2 linked regions of the Catellatospora sp. TT07R-123 genome follow. The protein of the gene in region 1 interacts with the protein of each later gene in a pairwise test. Links are inferred from orthologs where the notes say so. Each region holds a gene or a part of one and is shown in the gene's direction. Other genes may lie near its edges. The genes, in order: Cs7R123_RS21610 and Cs7R123_RS17535.

Evidence for each region.
Region 2: the proteins of Cs7R123_RS21610 (region 1) and Cs7R123_RS17535 interact in binary tests that used the Escherichia coli proteins (3 or more experiments, as listed by UniProt). The link is inferred for Catellatospora sp. TT07R-123 from one-to-one orthologs.

What each region holds. Positions count from the first base shown.
Region 1 is NZ_BNEM01000002.1:284,395-293,774, reverse strand. What follows is about bases 4,199-7,198. They hold Cs7R123_RS21610 (sulfate/molybdate ABC transporter ATP-binding protein), read left to right. Parts: upstream 4,199-5,206; coding sequence 5,207-6,190; downstream 6,191-7,198. Other genes in these bases: Cs7R123_RS21600 (hypothetical protein), read left to right, coding at 6,928-7,198; Cs7R123_RS21605 (Rrf2 family transcriptional regulator), read right to left, coding at 6,279-6,695; Cs7R123_RS21615 (sulfate ABC transporter permease), read left to right, coding at 4,377-5,210; cysT (sulfate ABC transporter permease subunit CysT), read left to right, coding at 4,199-4,384. Also shown: Cs7R123_RS21645 (DUF885 domain-containing protein), read left to right, coding at 1-358; Cs7R123_RS21640 (nuclear transport factor 2 family protein), read left to right, coding at 362-745; Cs7R123_RS21635 (TIGR04076 family protein), read left to right, coding at 742-1,065; Cs7R123_RS21630 (LLM class flavin-dependent oxidoreductase), read left to right, coding at 1,062-2,063; Cs7R123_RS21625 (sulfate ABC transporter substrate-binding protein), read left to right, coding at 2,508-3,539; more of cysT, read left to right, coding at 3,536-4,198; more of Cs7R123_RS21600, read left to right, coding at 7,199-8,322; Cs7R123_RS21595 (hypothetical protein), read right to left, coding at 8,367-8,801; Cs7R123_RS21590 (PP2C family protein-serine/threonine phosphatase), read right to left, coding at 8,899-9,380. UniProt on the Escherichia coli protein: Part of the ABC transporter complex CysAWTP involved in sulfate/thiosulfate import. Responsible for energy coupling to the transport system.
Region 2 is NZ_BNEM01000001.1:4,058,355-4,067,637, forward strand. The notes cover bases 6,336-9,238. They hold Cs7R123_RS17535 (glutamate-5-semialdehyde dehydrogenase), read left to right. Parts: upstream 6,336-7,116; coding sequence 7,117-8,361; downstream 8,362-9,238. Other genes in these bases: proB (glutamate 5-kinase), read left to right, coding at 6,336-7,002; Cs7R123_RS17540 (prenyltransferase/squalene oxidase repeat-containing protein), read right to left, coding at 8,358-9,203. Outside these bases: Cs7R123_RS17495 (SigE family RNA polymerase sigma factor), read left to right, coding at 1-107; Cs7R123_RS17500 (hypothetical protein), read left to right, coding at 100-804; Cs7R123_RS17505 (NADH-quinone oxidoreductase subunit B), read right to left, coding at 814-1,335; Cs7R123_RS17510 (hypothetical protein), read right to left, coding at 1,382-2,401; Cs7R123_RS17515 (MFS transporter), read right to left, coding at 2,443-3,819; Cs7R123_RS17520 (gamma-glutamyltransferase), read left to right, coding at 3,848-5,245; Cs7R123_RS17525 (MGMT family protein), read right to left, coding at 5,389-5,682; more of proB, read left to right, coding at 5,878-6,335. UniProt on the Escherichia coli protein: Catalyzes the NADPH-dependent reduction of L-glutamate 5-phosphate into L-glutamate 5-semialdehyde and phosphate. The product spontaneously undergoes cyclization to form 1-pyrroline-5-carboxylate.

The sequences.
Region 1 (9,380 bases):
CGTCATCGACATGGGACTGCACCTGGACGCCTCCATCCCCGCCGGCAACGGCTTCACCGACGCCGACCGCTGGACCCCCGAACTGGCCGTCGACTTCCTGTCCACCGTGGCCGGACTCGACCGCGCCACCGCCCGCTTCGAAGTGGACCGCTACCTGGGCTGGCCCGGCCAGGCGCTGGCGTTCAAGGCCGGGGCCCGGCTGTGGGCCCAGGCCCGCCGCGACGCCGAGACCCGCGCCGGCGCCGCGTTCGACCGCAAGCGGTTCCACGCCGACGCGCTGCGGCTGGGCCCGATGGGCCTGGACCCGCTGCGCGCCACCCTCACCGCCCTCCACCCCGCTCCGCACCCCGAGGACTGATCCGTGACCACCCCTGACATCGCCGCGGTCATCACCGCGATGTACCGGTCCCTGGGCGACCGCCCCGGGTTCGACGCCCACCTGCACCCCGACCTGACCATCTGGGAATCGGACGCCCCCGCCCTGCTGCACGGCCTGCCCGCCCTGGACGACCTGCGCGACCGCCGCGCCGCCGCCCGCACCGGCGCCCCCGCCCGCGGCTCGGTCACCGTCAGCCCCGAGGAACTGCTCACCGAGGCCTGGGACGGGACCGGCGTGGCCCGCTACCTGCTGCGCGCCCGCTACGCCGACGGCGGCCGCGACGACGTCTTCCGGGTCACCGACGTGCTGCGCCGCGACGAGACCGGCTGGCGGATCGTGCACCACCACGCGGAGGCCCTGTCATGACCGACGAACCCGTCACCGACCTGTACGACCTGCGCGTCGTCGTCGAGCGCATCGAGGGCCGCTCCGTGTGCGGCCTGAAGGTCGGCGACTACATCGACCTGACCGAGTCCAACCGGCTGTCCACGCCCCCCGGCGGCCACTTCTGCCTGTACGCCCTGGCCGCGTGCATGCCGCTGCTGCCCGCCAAGCAGCGGCCGCTGCCGCCCGGCGACTGGCTGGAGACCGACTGCCACGTCGCCTGCCCCGACCCCGACGAGCGGCTGATCATGCGCATCGAGCGCACCCGCCGCCGCACCATCCCCACGGAAGAGCTCACGTGACCCAGCGCCTCATCGGACTCGGCGTGCAGTCCGACAAGACCGCCGCCGAGTACGCCGCCATCGCCCAGCTCGCCGAACGGCACGGCTTCGACACCCTGTCGGTCTTCGGCGACCTGATGTACCAGCCGCCCATCTTCCCGCTGCTCGTGGCGGCGCAGCACACCAGCCGGATCACGCTCGGGCCGGCGTGCCTCAACCCGTACACGATGCATCCGGCCGAGATCGCGGGCCAGGCCGCGGCACTCGATCTCGCCTCCGGCGGCCGCGCCTACCTCGGCCTGGCCCGGGGCACCTGGCTGGACCAGGTCGGCGTGGCGCAGGCCCGGCCGCTGCGCCGGCTGCGCGAGACCGTCGACGTGGTCAACCTGCTGCTCGCCCAGGACCCGTCCGGTTACAGCGGCAAGGAGCTGACCATCGCCCCGGGTACGGCCCTGCGCTACACCCCGCACCGGCCCCGGGTGCCGCTGCTGGTCGGCACCTGGGGGCAGCGCACCGCCGAGCTGGCCGCGGCCGTCGCCGACGAGGTCAAGGTCGGCGGCTCGGCCAACCCGGGGATGGGCAAGACCATGCGGGGCTGGCTCGACGCGGCCGCGACCGCCGCCGGGCGCAAGCCGTCGGAGGTGGGGCTGACCCTCGGCGCCGTCACGGTCGTCGACGAGGACGGCGCCGCCGCCCGGAGCCTGGCGCGCACCGAGGTCGCCATGTACCTGGCCGTGGTCGCCGATCTCGACCCGACGGTCGAGATCGATCCCGAGCTGCTGGCCCGGGTCCAGGCGCACGTCGGGCGCGGCGAGCACGTCGCGGCGGGCGCGCTGATCGGCGGCGACCTGCTCGACCTGTTCGCGTTCTCCGGCACCCCGCACCAGGTCGCCGCCCAGGCCGAGGCGCTGTTCGCGGCGGGGGTGACCCGGATCGAGTTCGGCACCCCGCATGGGCTGAGCCCGATGCGCGGCGTCGACCTGCTGGGCCGCCGCGTCCTGCCGACCCTGCGCGGCTGAGCGCCACCACGAAGGCCCGTGTCCGCCGACCCGGCGGCGCGGGCCTTCGTACCTTCGGCTGACCGGGAAGTTCGCGGGCGGAGTGCATGATGGCCGCACCCGGTACGTCCGGCGCACCGCCGGTCGCCCCTTCGGCGATGCGCCTATGGCCCATTCGGCTGTGCATTCTCGGGCATATCGGAAACTGCGGATGATGTTGATCGGCTGCGGAGCCAAAGTCTTGAAACCCTAGCGGTTTAGTGGGATATTCATTCCGTGGTCGAGCCGGACCGCGCCGCCACCTGGCGGAGGCGGCCGGAGCGTGGCATCGGTGCTGCGTGCGGTAACTCGATCGACCACCTGCACCTAGTCAGCTGCACCCCCCTTTCATTGCTGATAAACCGACCACACCGGACCGGTGGGGATCGGTGCGCTTCCGCGCGCCCCGAGGAGGACAGGTTCCGCATGAAGAACCGGATCAGAGCAACCGTCGCGCTCGCCGCTGCCGCCGTACTGGCGCTGTCGGCGTGCGGTGGCAAGGAAGACAACAGCGGCACGCCGGCTTCCGACACCACGCTGCACATCGTCGGTTTCGCGGTCCCCGAGCAGGCCAACAAGGCGATCGCCGCGGCCTGGAACAAGACCGACGCCGGTAAGGGCGTCAAGTTCCAGACCTCCTACGGCGCCTCCGGCGACCAGAGCCGCGCGGTCGTCAACGGACTGAAGGCCGACTACGTCCACTTCTCGGTCTCCAGCGACGTCACCCGCCTGGTCGACGCCGGTCTGGTCGAGAAGGACTGGAACGCCGGCCCCACCAAGGGCATCGTGTCCTCCTCGATCGTGGTGCTCGCGGTGCGCCCGGGCAACCCGAAGGGCATCAAGGGCTGGGACGACCTGATCAAGCCGGGCGTCCAGATCGTCACCCCGAACCCGGCCTCCTCCGGCTCCGCCCGGTGGAACGCGCTCGCGGCGTGGGGCCACATCACGGCCAACGGCGGCACCGACGCCCAGGCCACCGACTTCCTGACGAAGCTGTTCGCCAACGTCGTGTCGCTGCCCAGCAGCGGCCGCGACGCCACCACCGCCTTCCTCGGCGGCACCGGTGACGTGCTGCTGGCGTACGAGAACGAGGCCATCCTGGCCACCCAGGCGGGGGAGAAGTTCGACTGGGTCGTCCCGGCCACCACGATCCTGATCGAGAACCCGGGCGCCATCACCAAGAACGCCGACCCGAAGGCCAAGGACTGGCTGAGCTTCGTGCTCAGCAAGGACGGCCAGCGCCAGTTCGCGCTCAAGGGCTTCCGCCCGATCATCGAGGGTGTCGACACCACCGGCATCCAGGGCGTCAAGGACCCGGCCAACCCCTTCCCGACCCCGGCGAAGCTGCTCACCGTGAGCAAGGACTTCGAGAGCTGGTCGGCCCTGTCGAAGAAGTTCTTCGACGAGAAGGAAGGCCTCATCGTCAAGATCATCGCGGCCTCGGGCAAGGCCAAGTGACGGCGACGGCCCTCACGACGGATCGGCCGGCGGTCTCCCGCCGGCCGATCCGGCATGGACGCCCCCTGACCTGGGTCTCCGGGGTCGGCTTCGGCGTCACGATGCTCTGGTTCAGCCTGCTCGTCCTGATCCCCCTGACCGCCGTCGTCGTCACCGCGTCGACCGGCGGCTGGAGCGGGTTCTGGGACGCCGTCACCAACGAGCAGACCCTGGCCGCGATCGAACTGACCGTCGGCACCGCGTTCGCGGTGACGGTGGTCAACGTCGTCATGGGCACCCTCATCGCGTGGGTGCTGGTCCGCGACCGGTTCTTCGGCAAGCGGGTGCTGGAGGTCCTGATCGACATCCCGTTCGCCCTGCCGACGATCGTCGCGGGTCTGGTGCTGCTGGCGCTGTACGGGCCGAACAGCCCGCTGGGCGTCGACATCGCCAACACCCGCACCGCCGTCTTCCTGGCGTTCCTGTTCGTCACGCTCCCGTTCGTCGTCCGCACCGTGCAGCCCGTGCTGGCCGAACTGGACCGCGACGTGGAGGAGGCGGCCATGTCGCTGGGCGCGAGCCGGTTCACCGTGTTCCGCCGGATCATCCTGCCCAGCCTGACGCCCGCCATCGCGGCGGGCGCCGCGCTGTCGTTCGCCCGCGGCGTCAGCGAGTACGGCTCGCTCGTGCTGCTGTCGGGCAACCTGCCGATGAAGACGGAGGTCACCTCGGTGCGCATCCTCAGCAGCATCGAGAACGACAACCTCGACAGCGCCGCGGCGGTCGCCACGATCCTGCTGGTGATCTCGTTCATCGTGCTGGTCGTCGTCGACACCCTGCAGCGGAGGCTGGTGCGCCGTGGCTGAACTGTCCCACCGCCGCACCCGCACCCGCCGCGGCCCGATCGGCTACCTGATCCGCCTGCTCGTCATCGTCTACCTGTTCTTCCTGGTGGCGTGGCCGGTGTACCTGGTCGCCAAGAACGCCTTCGCCGACGGCACGGACAACCTGACCGGCCTGCTCGAAGACCCCGACATCGTGCACGCGCTGGGCCTGACCGTGCAGGTCGCGCTCATCTCCGTGGTGATCAACACGGTGTTCGGCGTCGGCATCTCGATCCTGCTGGTCCGCTACGACCTGCCGGGCAAGCGGTGGCTGAGCGCGCTGCTGGACCTGCCGCTGTCGGTCTCCCCGATCGTGGTCGGCCTGGCGCTGGTGCTCGTCTACGGCGGGCGCACCGGCTGGTTCGGCCCGGCCCTGGAAGGCGCCGGTTTCCAGGTCATCTTCGCCACCCCGGGCATCGTGCTGGCCACGGTGTTCGTGGCGCTGCCGCTGGTGATCCGCGAGGTCGTGCCCGTCCTCGAAGAGGTCGGCGAGGAGCAGGAGCAGGCCGCGCGCAGCCTCGGCGCCAACGCCGCGCAGACGTTCCTGCGGATCACCCTGCCGTCGATCAAGTGGGGCGTCATCTACGGCGTCGTGCTGAGCCTCGCCCGGTCGCTGGGCGAGTTCGGCGCGGTCAAGGTCGTGTCGGGCAACGTGCTCGGCGACACCCGTACCGCCACGCTGGTCGTGGAGGAGAAGTACCTCAACTTCGACAAGCCCGGCGCGTACGCCACCGCCTTCCTGCTCGCCCTCGTGGCGGTGGCCTGCATCATCGTCGTCTCCGCCCTCCGCCCTAAGGAAGACCGTTGAGCATCGAGATCACAGGAGTTTCCAAGCGTTTCGGGGACTTCGTCGCCCTCGACGACGTGTCCGTGAGCATCCCGTCCGGCGGGCTCACCGCCCTGCTGGGGCCGTCCGGCGGCGGCAAGTCGACGCTGCTGCGGATCATCGCCGGGCTGGAGACCGCCGACACCGGCCGGGTCGAGATCGAAGGCGTGGACGCCACCCGGCTGTCGCCGCAGAAGCGCAACGTCGGCTTCGTGTTCCAGCACTACGCCGCGTTCAAGCACCTGTCGGTGGCCCGCAACGTCGCGTTCGGCCTGGAGATCCGCAAGAAGCCCAAGGCCGAGATCCGCGACCGGGTCGACGAGCTGCTGAAGCTGGTCCACCTGTCCCAGTTCGCCGACCGGCTGCCCGCGCAGCTGTCCGGCGGCCAGCGCCAGCGCATGGCACTGGCCCGCGCGCTGGCGGTGCAGCCCAGCGTGCTGCTGCTCGACGAGCCGTTCGGCGCCCTGGACGCCAAGGTGCGCAAGGAGCTGCGCGACTGGCTGCGCCGCCTGCACGACGAGGTCCACGTCACCACGGTCTTCGTCACCCACGACCAGGAGGAGGCGCTGGAGGTCGCCGACGAGATCGTCGTGATCAACGAGGGCCGCGTCGAGCAGGTCGGTTCGCCCGACGAGCTCTACGACCGCCCGGCCAACGACTTCGTCATGCGGTTCCTCGGCCCGGTGACCGAACTCGGCGGCCGCCTGGTGCGCCCGCACGACCTGCAACTGCTGGTAGACAGCACCGATCCCGGCGCGGTGTCGGGTCGGGTCAGGCGGGTCACCCGCATCGGCTTCGAGATCCGGGTCGAGGTGGCGGTGGGCGACCAGGACGTCACGGTCACCCTCAACCGCAACGAGTTCCTTGCGCTGGGCGTGCAGGTCGGCTCCGACGTGCAGGTGCGGGTCGCGCCCGAGGTCGGCGCGGTGCAGAGCCGGTCGCAGGCGGTCGGCGCCGTCTGACCGTCGTACGAGGTGCCCAGGCCCGCGGGCCCGGCGGTGGACGTTGCTGTCGCCCACCGACGAACCCGCGGGCCGCCTCGTGCCGGCGTCAGCCGCCCGTCTCTGTCAGCTGATCCAGCAGGTCGCGCAGGCTCGTGCTGTTCAGCATGCCGCCAGCCGCCGCGTGCAGCGACCGCCAGAACAGCGGCAGCGCGCGGGCCGAGCCGACGTAGGTGATCGCGTGCGGCGGGCGGCCCCGGATGCTGCTGAGCTCGCCGCTGACGGCGCGCATGACGTCGCCGATGGAGATCAGCTCGGCGGGCCGGGCCAGGCTGTAGCCGCCGTCGTTGCCCGCCCGGCTGAGCAGGAGCTCGGCCCGGCGCAGGTCGTACAGCAGCGGGGGCAGGTAGGTCGCGGGGATGCCCTGCCGGGCGGCGAGCTGGCTGGTCGACACGTGCGCGCCACCGGCCGCGGCGATGGCCAGCATCGCCTGCACCGCGTAGTCGTGTCTGGCCGTGATGTGCACTGCCTCGCGCAATCCTGTTCGGACGGCAGGAACTATTCCTACTATTTCTATAGGTTATATGGTTGGTCGGGTCGGGCGCAATGCCGCAACCCGGACTGCGAAAGTTGTTCACCTACAACGCCGATATGAACAGTAGGGTATTGCGGTCCTGGTCGGACAGACACAGCGATCGGCAGGAGAACCTGTGCCCTCATCCGTTCCGCGCCGGCGCCCGCGCCGCACCGCACTAGCCTTGGTCCTCGGCGTGCTGGTCGCCGCCGCATCCCCCGCCGTCCCCGCGAGCGCCGGCTATCCGGAGTTCGGCCCGCCCGCCCCGCAGAACCCGGCGACCGCCCCCGCCGGAGGAGCCAGCAGCCACGGCGACAGCGCCTCGGCCAAGACCTTCGCCGAACCCGGACCGGCCGGAGCGCCGCTGACCGCCACCCGGGCCACGCTGCTGGCAGCCTGCCCGACCCTGCTGCACGGCGGCGACGGGCAACTGCTGGCCCTGTGCACCGACGTGCTCGGCCAGACCCCGGCGGTCCACCTGCTCGACCGCGGCACCGGCAACTCGCTGGCCAGGCTGTCCATCGCCAAGGGCAACCTGCTCGGCGGCGTCTACGCCTACCTCGACGACACCGACCAGGTCGTGGTCGTCGACGGCAACCGCGACCTGCTGCGCATCGCGCACAGCCGGGGCCTGTTCGGCATCTGGACCCTGCGCGTGACGCAGAAGGTGTCGCTGGCCGCCGCAGTGGCCGCCGACGACTCGGTGGTCGGCGTGCTGGCCGGCTACGACCGCCGGGTGTGGTTCATCACCGCCGCCGGCACCGTCGGGGTCTACGATCCGGCCACCGGCAGCGTGAACGCCTACCGTCTGCCCGCCGGCGAGCGCATCGCCAACAGCCTGTCCACGGTGCCCGCAGGCGTCGCCGTCACCAGCGACCACGCCCTGTACCTGTTCGCCGCCGACACCCCGGGCATCCCGGTGCTGCGCTGGCGCCAGGCGTACGACCGCGGCCCGGCCCGCAAGCCCGGCCAGCTCAGCTGGGGCAGCGGAGCCACCCCCGTCTTCTTCGGACCAGCGACCGGCACCGAGTACGTGGCGATCACCGACAACGCGTCTCCCCACATGAACCTGCTCGTCCTGCGCGCCGCCGACGGCACGGTGCTCTGCACGCGGCCGCTGTTCACCGGCAAGCCCGCCAGCGGCACCGAGAACGCGCCCGTGGCCGCCGGCCGCAGCGTGTTCCTCACCAACTCCTACGGTTACGACTACCCGGCCCTGCCCGACGACGCGGGCCCGAGCGTGCCCGAGGACGCCCCGTTCACCGGCGGCCTGACCCGCGTCGACGTCCGCGCCGACGGCACCGGCTGCGACGTGGTGTGGGAGACGGGCACCCGCTCGGCGGCGCTGCCCCGGCTGTCGACCGCCGACGGCAGGCTGTACACCGCGGTCCAGGACGGCCTGCTGGGCGACCTCGACCCGTTCTACTTCGCCGCCGTCGACGCCCGCACCGGGGCCGTGTCCGACCAGCTGCTGCTGGGCTCGGCCCTGGTCAACCCGCTTCAGACCGCGGGCACGTCCCGCAACGGGGTGTACTACCAGGGCACCGTCACCGGTGTCGTACGCATCGCCCGTCAATAGGGCGACGGCAGGCGTCCCGCCTCCGGACGGGGCGCCTGCCGGGATCAGCCCTCGGGCAGCGAACGGCCGGCGGGCACGAACAACAGCTCGCCGGGCTCGCTGGGGTGCAGCACCTGCTGCCAGCGCGCCTGCTGCTCGGGGCGCGGCATCCAGTCGGCGAAGGGCAGGTACCAGCACCGCCAGACGATCCGCAAGGCCAGGAACAGGCCGTAGAAGGGGATGAGCAGCAGCACGATGTCCCGCCACCGGTAGCCGACCCGCGTCGCGGGAACCCAGACCGCGAATCCGAGCAGCACCAGCGTGATCCGGGCGGCGGCCACACCGTCGGCCCGCACCGACAGCGCGTACAGCAGCAGGACCGCGACCTGATGGGCGACCACCAGCAGTGCCGCAGTCGTGACGGCCGTAAGCGCGACGCGCCACCCCCACGACCTGGGCCGCCTGCCCTCGGGCCTGGCGTTCGGCGAGGTCCTGACCATGAGTCCTCCTGCTCGGCTGCGGCCCGCAGGGTAACAACGCCCGGCATCCCGCCATCCGCCACCGATTCCCGCCCTGGGCACGCTCCACGGACGAGGGTCACAGCCGGACCCGGCGGGAGGCCTCGACCGACCATTCGACGAGCATCAGCGTCGCGTCGTCCCGGGGCGGCCCGACCTGGAACTGGGCCAGCTGCCTCGCCAGCTGCCGCAGGGTCTCCGGGGCCGGCAGCTCTGCCAGCTGCGCCCGCTCGGCGAGGTCGGCCAGCCGTTCCACCCCGAACGGCGTCCCGTCGCCGTCCCTTGCCTCGGTCACCCCGTCGGTGTAGAGCAGCAGCCGGTCACCGGGCTCCAGCGAATCCTCCCCGACCTCGCGGCGTGCGTCGCCCAGGCCGAGGGGCAGGCGTCGGCCGCCGTCAAGCTCACCGACGGTCCGGCTGCGCCGCAGCAGCAGCGGCGACGGGTGCCCGGCGTTGACGAAACGCAGCTCACCGCTGTCGGTGTCCAGCTCGCAGAACAGCCCCGTCACGAACGCGTCCCGGCCGAACTGCTCGGTCAGCGCCAGCTCAGCCTGGTCGACCA
Region 2 (9,283 bases), on another replicon or contig:
TCATCGGGGTGGCCGAGGGGACGGTCAAGTCCTGGCTGCACCGGGCGCGGACGACGCTGGCCGGGCACCTGGCCGACGAGCACGCGGAGGAGGTGGACCGTGTCTGACCGCGACCCGCTGCGCGACGCGCTGGCCGGGACCGCCGACGCGGTGCGGCCGTTGCTCACCCCGCCCGGGGCGGACGCGGCGCGGCGCACGCTGCGGCGCCGCAGGCGCACCCGGCCCGCCGCCGCGGCCGTGCTCGCCGTGGTCGCGGTGCTCGGCCTGAGCCCGCTGATACCCGGCCGAGGCGGCCTTCCCGCGGTGGACACCAGCCCTTCGCCGGCTGGATCGTCGAACCCGTGGTGGTCGGTGGCGTCCGATTCCGCCGGCCCGAGCCTGTCGCCCAGCGAGGTGCTCAAGGGGGGAGCGCAGGCCCCGGGATCGCCGCAGCCAAAGGGAACCCCACGCTGTGTCAAGCGCGGGTACGTCTGGATCACCGGGCCCGGCGATCGCGGTTACCAGCTGTCCGGCATCGAGCAGGGCCAGCTCTACTACCGCATCTGCCCCGGTGAGACGATCCGCGTCTTCTGGGCGCAGTACCGCTACGAGCCCGACGGGTCGCAGAAGCTGTACGCCTCGCACGTCTACCTGCTCACCTACGCGAACCCGACCGTGTACGCCACGATCGACGAGCCTGCGGACTGCCACGGCGACCTGTACTTCGTCGCGGGCGGGCGATCGATCCGGCAGACCATCGCGCGAGGAGACCAGAACGCCTACGGCGACGACGCGCTGTCCGCCACGTTCTGGACGCCGTGCTGAACCGGACCGTCAGCGGCCCGGGTTGACCGGCGGCGCCAGCAGGGCGGCCGTGTCGGGACGGTGCACGCCGCCCAGGCCCGACTGCTCGGCGGCGATCTTCTCCTGGAGGCGCAGGATGCCGTGCAGCAGCGCCTCGGGGCGCGGCGGGCAGCCGGGGACGTACACGTCGACCGGGATGATCTGGTCGACGCCCTTGGTCACCGAGTACGAGTCCCAGTACGGCCCGCCGCAGTTGCTGCACGCCCCGAACGAGATGACGTACTTCGGCTCGGGCATCTGGTCGTAGAGCCGCTTGATGGCCGGGGCCATCTTGTCGGTGACCGTGCCCGACACGACCATCAGGTCGGCCTGGCGCGGCCCGTGCGCGAACGGGATCACGCCCAGCCGCATGAAGTCGTGGCGGCTCATGCTGCTGGCGATGAACTCGATCGCGCAGCAGGCCAGGCCGAAGTTGAACACCCACAGCGAGTAGCGCCGACCCCAGTTCAGCACGAACTTGATCGGGTCTCCGAGCACCGAGGGCAGGGCCATGGGCCCAGCCTAGACCTCCACCGGTGCCCGGCCACAGACCCGCGGCTCACTGGGCGGGTGCCACATACCCCAGCCAGGCGTCGACCTCCTGCTGGGTCAGGATGCGGTCCACCCGCGCCTGGGCGGTGATCGGGAACCGGCGCCCCGGCCGCCAGTGGCGGCTGTAGCGCGGCGTGTCCAGCATCAGGATCCGGGTGCCGCTGATCGCCGAGATGTCGGCCGGGCCGGTCTCGTTGCGCAGCACCGCGCCGGTCGCGTCGGACATGTGGAAGTAGTCGTCCACGTGCTCCAGTTCGGTGCCGTCGGGCCCGAACCGCATCACGTTGACCCAGCGCTGCTCCGGCCGCCGCCCCTCGACCAGGCCCGCGCCGACCAGCGCGTCGGCCAGCAGCACCTGGAGCTGGAAGTTGTCGGCGATGCCGCCGAGCCAGACCATCGCGCCGTGGCGGCTGGGCCGGTGCACCACCAGCACGTGCTCGTCGAGGATGCGCAGGGCCAGGATGAGCCGCATGAACGCGGGCGCCGTCGAGTGCAGCGGGTCGACCTGCGCCATCCAGGCGGCACGGTCGCCGAGCTGCGTGCGGGCGGTCTCGTGGTGCAGGCAGGCCACCGCGGCCAGCGCCCAGTGCGGCCCGTCGCGCCACGCCGCCAGCAGCGGCATCGCGGGCGCCGGGCCGATCGCAGCGCCGAGCATGCCGGTAGCGACGGTCATGCCGGCCTGGTCCCGCTCGGGCAGCGGGCGCCCGGGGAAGCGGGACAGCCAGGCGTCGAGGAAGGCGTGGGTGCCGGTCAGCGCCCCGTTCAGCCGCTCCAGCACGATCCGGGTGAGCGGGCCGGGGTCGGCGCCCAGCTCGACCATGGCGCCCGCGGCCGTGGCGGCGTTGGCGGCCACGAACGGCAGCGGCGCCGCCGCGATCGCCGGGGCCAGGTAGGCCACCGCCGGCGTCAGCTCGGCCGGGGGCACCTGCTGCGCGGCGCGCACCAGCGGGGCCACGGCCGTCAGCGCGGCCATCGGGTCACGCCCCAGCACCAGCTGATGGAACTGCTGCACCTGCTGCGAGAACATGGCACCCCTCCGTGGCTCGCCCGTACGCCACGGGCCGACTGTCACCTGCGGCTGGCAGCCGGTTCGGGATCGGTCACCGCGGGCATGTCGCCCAGGTCGTATCCGCGGAGCAGCACCAGTGCGATGCCCACGATAAGGCCCGGCACAACTGTGAATCCGAGCAGGACTCCGGTCCGCGCGGAGTCGGTCTGCGCGACCGCGGTTCCGGCCGTGGTGGAGATGTATCCGAACAGCTGGAGCACGACCCCGAAGATGAACGGGCCCAGCGCCAGGCCCAGGGTCTCCCCCGCGGTCCACACGCCGGTGAACACGCCCGCCTGCCGCTTGCCGGTGCGGGCGGTGTCGTAGGCGATGCAGTCGGGCAGCATGGCCAGGCCGAACAGCTGCTGCCCGGCATAGCCGAAGCCGATCACGGCGATGACGGCGTACACGGCCCAGTGCGGCAGCACCGGTGCCGCGACCAGCGCCAGGGTCGCCACGGTCAGCGTGATCGAGGCGACCACGTACCCCTTGAGCTTGCCCAGCCGCTCGCCCACCCGGCGCCAGAGCGGCATGACCACCAGGGCGGGGCTGACCACGACCACGAACAGCGTGGTGGTGGTGCCGGGGTCGCCGAGCACGTGCCGGGCGAAGTACTCGACCCCGCCGAGCATGCAGGCCACGCCGGTGGCCTGGACCACGAAGCAGGCGACCAGCACCCGGAACGGGCGGTTGGCCGCCACCACCTTGAGCTGCGCCCGCAGCGACGGCTCGCTGGCGGTGATCACGCCGGTCGGCGCCTTGGCGGTGCTGAAGAAGGCGAAGAGGGTGCCGCAGACCATGATCGCGGCGACGAACATGCCCATCCAGCGGTAGCCGGGGAGGCCGCCGCCGGTGGAGTCTCGAATGATCGGCGCGAGCGCGCCGGAGACCAGGATCGAGGTGGCGAGCAACGCGACCCGCCAGGTCATCAGCCTGGTGCGTTCGTCCGGCGAGGAGGTCATCTCGGCGGGCATCGCGACGTACGGCACCTGGAAGAAGCCGAACGCGGTCGCGGTGAGCAGGAACATCACCACGACGTACAGCCCCGACAGGTCGGAGAACCCGAGAGGAGCAGCGAATATGCCGGCAAACAGCGCCGCCATGGCGAGCCCGGCGAACAGCAGGTACGGCCGGCGGGCGCCCCAGCGGGTCTGGGTCCGGTCGGAGAGCCGGCCCACCACCGGGTTGAGCACCACGTCCCAGGCCTTGGGCAGCAGCACCAGCAGGCCCGCCAGACCTGCGGCGACACCGAGGGTGTCGGTCAGGTACGGCAGCAGCAGCAGGCCGGGCACGGTGCCGAACGCCCCGGTCGTCAGCGAACCGAGGGAATATCCGATGCGAACATGCGTGGGAAGCGCTTCGCCCGGAGCCTCCATCACCTCCACACTGGATGTCATGAGGGCGGATGGTACGGGAGGCAGTTGAATGCGGGTACCTGCCGGTGTGGCAGCGGGCCATCCGGCTACCGCTGAAATAGGCCTTCGGATACTCCAGATGGGCGGATCGGCCGCCGACGCGGCGGTCGCCGCGGTCTTCGCCGCCTGCGTGGGAGAGACCGTTTTCACTGGCCTGAGCGGTGGCGGCTTCGCCACATACTTCGAAGCTTCGACAGGGCGGGTTTCCTGCCTTGATTTCTTCGTCGCAATGCCTGGTTTGGATGCGGATCGTAAGTCAGGGCCGATGCGGCCGATCTCGGTCGCCTTCGGGGAGGTGCCGCTGCCGTACGAGATCGGCGGAGCGTCCGTCGCGGTGCCCGGCGTGCCCGCCGGGTGTGGCGAGATTCACGCCCGCTGGGGCGTGCTGCCCTGGTCCGAGATCGTCGCGCCCGCGGTCGAACTGGCGCACACCGGGACGCCGATCCCCGAGGCGCACGCCGTCACGCTGCCGTCGCTGCTGGAGGCGATGCTGCTCGACCAGGGCCTGCCCGCGTACGCCCCCGGCGGGCGGCTGCTGCGCGGCGGCGAGATGCTCTACCACGCCGGGCTGGCCGACGCGCTGACCATGATCGCCTCGGACGGCCCGTCCGCCTGCTACACCGGCAAGATCGGCGCGAGCATCGTCGAGGCGGTCCGCGCCGACGGCGGCGCGCTCGGACCGCTGGACCTCGCGTCATACCGCGTGCTCGACCGCGAGGTGGCCGGGGCGCCGCTCGGCGGGCGCACCGTGCTCGGCCGCGCCGACCTCAACCGCGTCATCGACACCATCCGCTCACTACCCGCCGACCTGGCCGAACTCGACCGCGGCGGCCGCGCCGTCGCCCTGGCCGACGCCCTCGACGTGCGCCGGCGACTGGACAAGCTCGGCAACACCACCAACGTCACCGCCGTCGACGAGGCGGGCAACGCCTGCGTCGTCACCACCACGCTCGGGCTCGGCTCCGGCATCTGGCTGCCCGGCCTCGGCATCCACCTCAACTCGATGCTCGGCGAGGGCGAGCTGATCGCGGGCGATCTCGCGCCCGGCGAGCGGATGGGCTCGATGATGTGCCCGCTGATCGTGCTCGACCGGGGGAACCTGCAACTCGCGCTGGGCTCGGCGGGCGGCTCGCGGATCCGGTCGGCGCTGCTGAACACGCTGGTGGGCGTACTGATCGAGGAGCTGGACGTGGCTGCCGCCGTGACCGCGGCCCGGCTGCACCCGCTCGACGAGGTCGTCCACGTCGAACCGGGGTACCCGGCCGACGCCGCCGACGCCCTCACCGCCGCCGGCTACACCGTCAACCGCTGGCCGTCCCTCAACCACTACTTCGGCGGGGTGTCCGCCATCGGCCTGTCCGGCGCCGCCGCCGACCCCCGCCGCAGCGGAACAGCCCTCCTCCTCTAACCCCACCGCCCACGGCCCCGCCCACCGGCCCCCGCCCACCGGCCTCCCCGTCGATCATGAACTTGTGGCACGGCTCGACGGTGTGTCGCGGGCACAGCCTCCTGATCGACAGATGGGCGGCCGGTGGGCGCGCGGTCGGGGGTTCAGTTGATGTGGGTGGCGGCGACGTGGGCGCCGCGGAAGGTGACGCCCTCCGCCTGGAGGCGGCGGCGGGCCTCGTTCTCGTGCCCCGGAGGCAGACGGCCGCCCGCCCCGACGACACGGTGCCAGGGCACCCCGCCGCCGTGGCGGGCCATGATCGTGCCGACCCGGCGGGCCGAGTTGCGGCCGGACTCGTCGGCCAGAGCGTCCGCCACCGCCCCGTAGGTCATCACCCGTCCAGGTGGAATCTGCTCCACCAGGCGCAGCACGGCTTCGGTGTACTCCTCGGGCGTCATGCCGCCAGGCTAGTTCCCAGCCCGCCGCCGCCGACCCGCCCCGCCAGCGTCCGCCGCTCGGTCGATCAGGAGCCTGTGCACGGGACACGCCGTCGAACCGTGCCATAAGTTCATGATCAACGCTGAGGGAAGGGCGCGGGCCAGTGGGTGGGATGGGGGCGGGGTGGGGGTGGGTGGGGTGGGCAGAATGGGGGCATGCGGGACGTGGTCACGCGGAGTAAGCGCGTGGTGGTGAAGGTGGGGTCGTCGTCACTGACGACGGCTGCCGGGGGGTTGGACCCCGACAGGCTCGGGGCGCTGGTGGCGGCGGTGGCCGCGGCCGAGCGGCCGGGCGGGGCGCGGCGGGAGGTCGTGCTGGTGTCGTCCGGGGCGATCGCGGCGGGGCTGGCGCCGCTGGGGCTGGCCCGGCGACCGCGGGACCTGGCCACGCAGCAGGCTGCGGCCAGCGTGGGCCAGGGACGGCTGATGCACGCGTACACGGAGGAGTTCGGGCGGCACGGGCGCACCGTCGGCCAGGTGCTGCTGACCGTCGACGACGTGACCCGGCGGGCGCACTACCGCAACGCGTACCGGACGCTGCGCAAGCTGCTCGACATGAACGCCGTCCCGATCATCAACGAGAACGACACGGTCGCCACCGAGGAGATCCGGTTCGGCGACAACGACCGGCTCGCCGCCCTGGTGGCCGCGCTGGTGCAGGCCGACCTGCTGGTGCTGCTGTCCGACGTCGACGCGCTGTACACCGGCCACCCCTCGCACCCGGACTCGCGGCGGATCGACGAGGTCACCGACTTCGCGCGGCTGCGGTCGGTCGACGTGAGCGGCGCGGGCAGCGCCGGGGTGGGCACCGGCGGCATGGTGACCAAGGTCGAGGCGGCCCGGATCGCCAGCGACGCGGGCATCCCGGTGGTGCTCACGGCCGCGCCCATGGCCGCCGCGGCCCTGTCCGGCGAGTCGGTGGGCACGCTCTTCCACGCCGCGGGGGTACGGGCCACCGCCCGCCTGCACTGGCTGGCCCACGCCACCACGGCGCGCGGCCGCCTGCACCTGGACCCGGGCGCGGTCTCCGCCGTCGTGGAGCGCCGCGCCTCGCTGCTGCCGGCCGGGATCACCGCCGTCGACGGCGCGTTCACCGCGGGCGACCCGGTCGACCTGGTGGACTCCGGCGGCCGCCCGGTCGCCCGGGGACTGGTCAACTACGACGCCCTCGAACTGCCGGGCCTGCTGGGCCGCTCCACCGGTGAGCTGGCCGCGACGCTCGGTCCCGCCTACGAGCGCGAGGTCGTCCACCGCGACGACCTCGTCCTGCTCCAGGCGTGAGAAGGGCACCTTGTTATCGCAATACGTGGCGGAAGGGCACTTTCCCATCGCTTTCGGCGCGAGGGAGCGCGGGGCGGGCGGCGGAGTGCGGCGAGTGACTGAGGAGCGGTGCGCATGAGTGTGATCGAGCAGGCGGGGCGGGCCCGGGAGGCCGCCACGGTGCTGGCGACGGCGTCGCGGGCGGTGAAGGACGCGGCGCTGCTGGTGATGGCCGAGGCGCTGTCGTCGCGTACCGCCGAGATCCTGGCGGCGAACGAGCTGGACGTGGCCGCGGCGCGCGAGCAGGGCACGCCCGAGTCGACCGTGGACCGGCTGGCGCTGAACGCGTCGCGGCTGGCCGGGATGGCCGAGGGCCTGCGCCAGATCGCGGGCCTGCCGGACCCGGTCGGCGAGGTGGTCCGGGGCGGGACGCTGCCCAACGGGCTCCAGGTGCGCCAGCTGCGGGTGCCGTTCGGCGTGGTCGGCATCATCTACGAGGCGCGGCCGAACGTCACCGCCGACGCCGCCGGGCTGACCCTGAAGTCGGGCAACGCGGTGCTGCTGCGCGGCTCGGGTTCGGCGGCCCGCTCCAACGCGGCGATCGTGGCGGTGCTGCGCGACGCGCTGGCCGCCGCCGGCCTGCCCGCCGACGCGGTGCAGCTGGTCGACTCGTCGACCCGGGACACGGTCAAGGAGCTGATGCGCGCCCGCGGCCTGGTCGACGTGCTGATCCCGCGCGGCGGCGCGTCGCTGATCCGCACCGTGGTCGAGGAGTCGTCGGTGCCGGTGATCGAGACCGGGGTCGGCAACTGCCACATCTACGTCGACGAGTCGGCCGACCTGGACATGGCGCTGAACATCCTGCTCAACGCGAAGGTGCAGCGGCCGTCGGTGTGCAACTCGGCCGAGTCGCTGCTGGTGCACGCGGCGGTGGCCGACGCGTTCCTGCCCCGGGCGCTGGCGGCGCTGCGCGGGCACGGCGTGACGGTGCACGGTTCACCGGAGGTCGCCGCGTACGACGGCACCGTCGTGCCCGCGACCGAGGAGGACTGGGGCACCGAGTACCTGGCGCTGGAGCTGTCGGCGCGCGTGGTGCCGTCGCTGGACGAGGCGGTGGCGCACATCCGCCGCTACGGCTCGGGCCACTCCGAGGCGATCATCACGACCTCGCTGCCGGCCGCGAACCGCTTCACCGCGCACGTGGACGCGGCCGCCGTGCTGGTCAACGCCTCGACCCGGTTCGTCGACGGCGGCGAGCTCGGCTTCGGCGCCGAGATCGGCATCTCGACGCAGAAGCTGCACGCGCGCGGCCCGATGGGCCTGCCGGAGCTGACCAGCACCAAGTTCGTGATCACCGGCGAGGGGCAGGTGCGCGGCTAGCGGATCGCGCGGATGACGTTCAGGGTGAGGTGCACGTCGAACGCGTCACCCTGTTCGGAGTCCCAGCCGCCGTCGGTGCGCTGCGTCTCGGCCAGCCGCTTCTTCGCCGCGATCATGGTCCAGTCGTCGGCGGAGACGCCGACCCGGCGCATCGTGGCGGCCATCGCGGCCGCGTCGACCGGCGCCATCCGGGGCAGCCGCTCGCCGAGCACCGACTGCATCCGGGCGGCCTCGTAGTACATGTCCTGCCGGTACATCACCGCGGCGCCCAGCCAGCCCGTCATCAGGTACGACGGCCAGGTGCCGTCGGCGTTGAGGCTGTTCTTGATGAAGTCGGCGCCGCGCGCGGCGGAGTCCGCGTACGGGATGGGCGTGTTGTCGCCGTAGGGCAGGGTGGCCCGGAAGTCGAGGCCGAACACGGTCAGCCAGAAGGTGGCCGTCGCGGTCATGTACAGGGTGGCCTCGGGGTCACCCGGCTGCGCCCACTCGGGGGCCTCGGGCGCCAGCTCCTTGACCTCCTGCCAGCTGCCGTCGGGTGCCTGGCGGCCGCCCAGCCAGTCCAGCGCGCGCTGGGCCGCCGGACGCCCGAGGGCGCCGAGGTCGTCCAGCTGGTCGATCCGGTAGCAGGTGACGTCGATCGAGGCGATCTTCCCGCGCTGCGAGGTCGGCCAGCCGCCACTGGGAAGTTGACCGGCTTCCATGGCCGAGACGACGTCATCACTCGGCATGACCCCGGTACGCAGGTACGACAGGCGTGCCCGGTCCACCGGGTCACCCTTCTTCACCACGAAACCGATTGCCGCGTCGAGATCCACCACGGTCATCGAGGGTACGTGTCCCATCCGGTAGTCGACCTCAGGAGGTCGGTCAAGGTCAACAGCACGCTAGGCCGGAATACGTCTCCGACCAGCGCTTGAGAGCG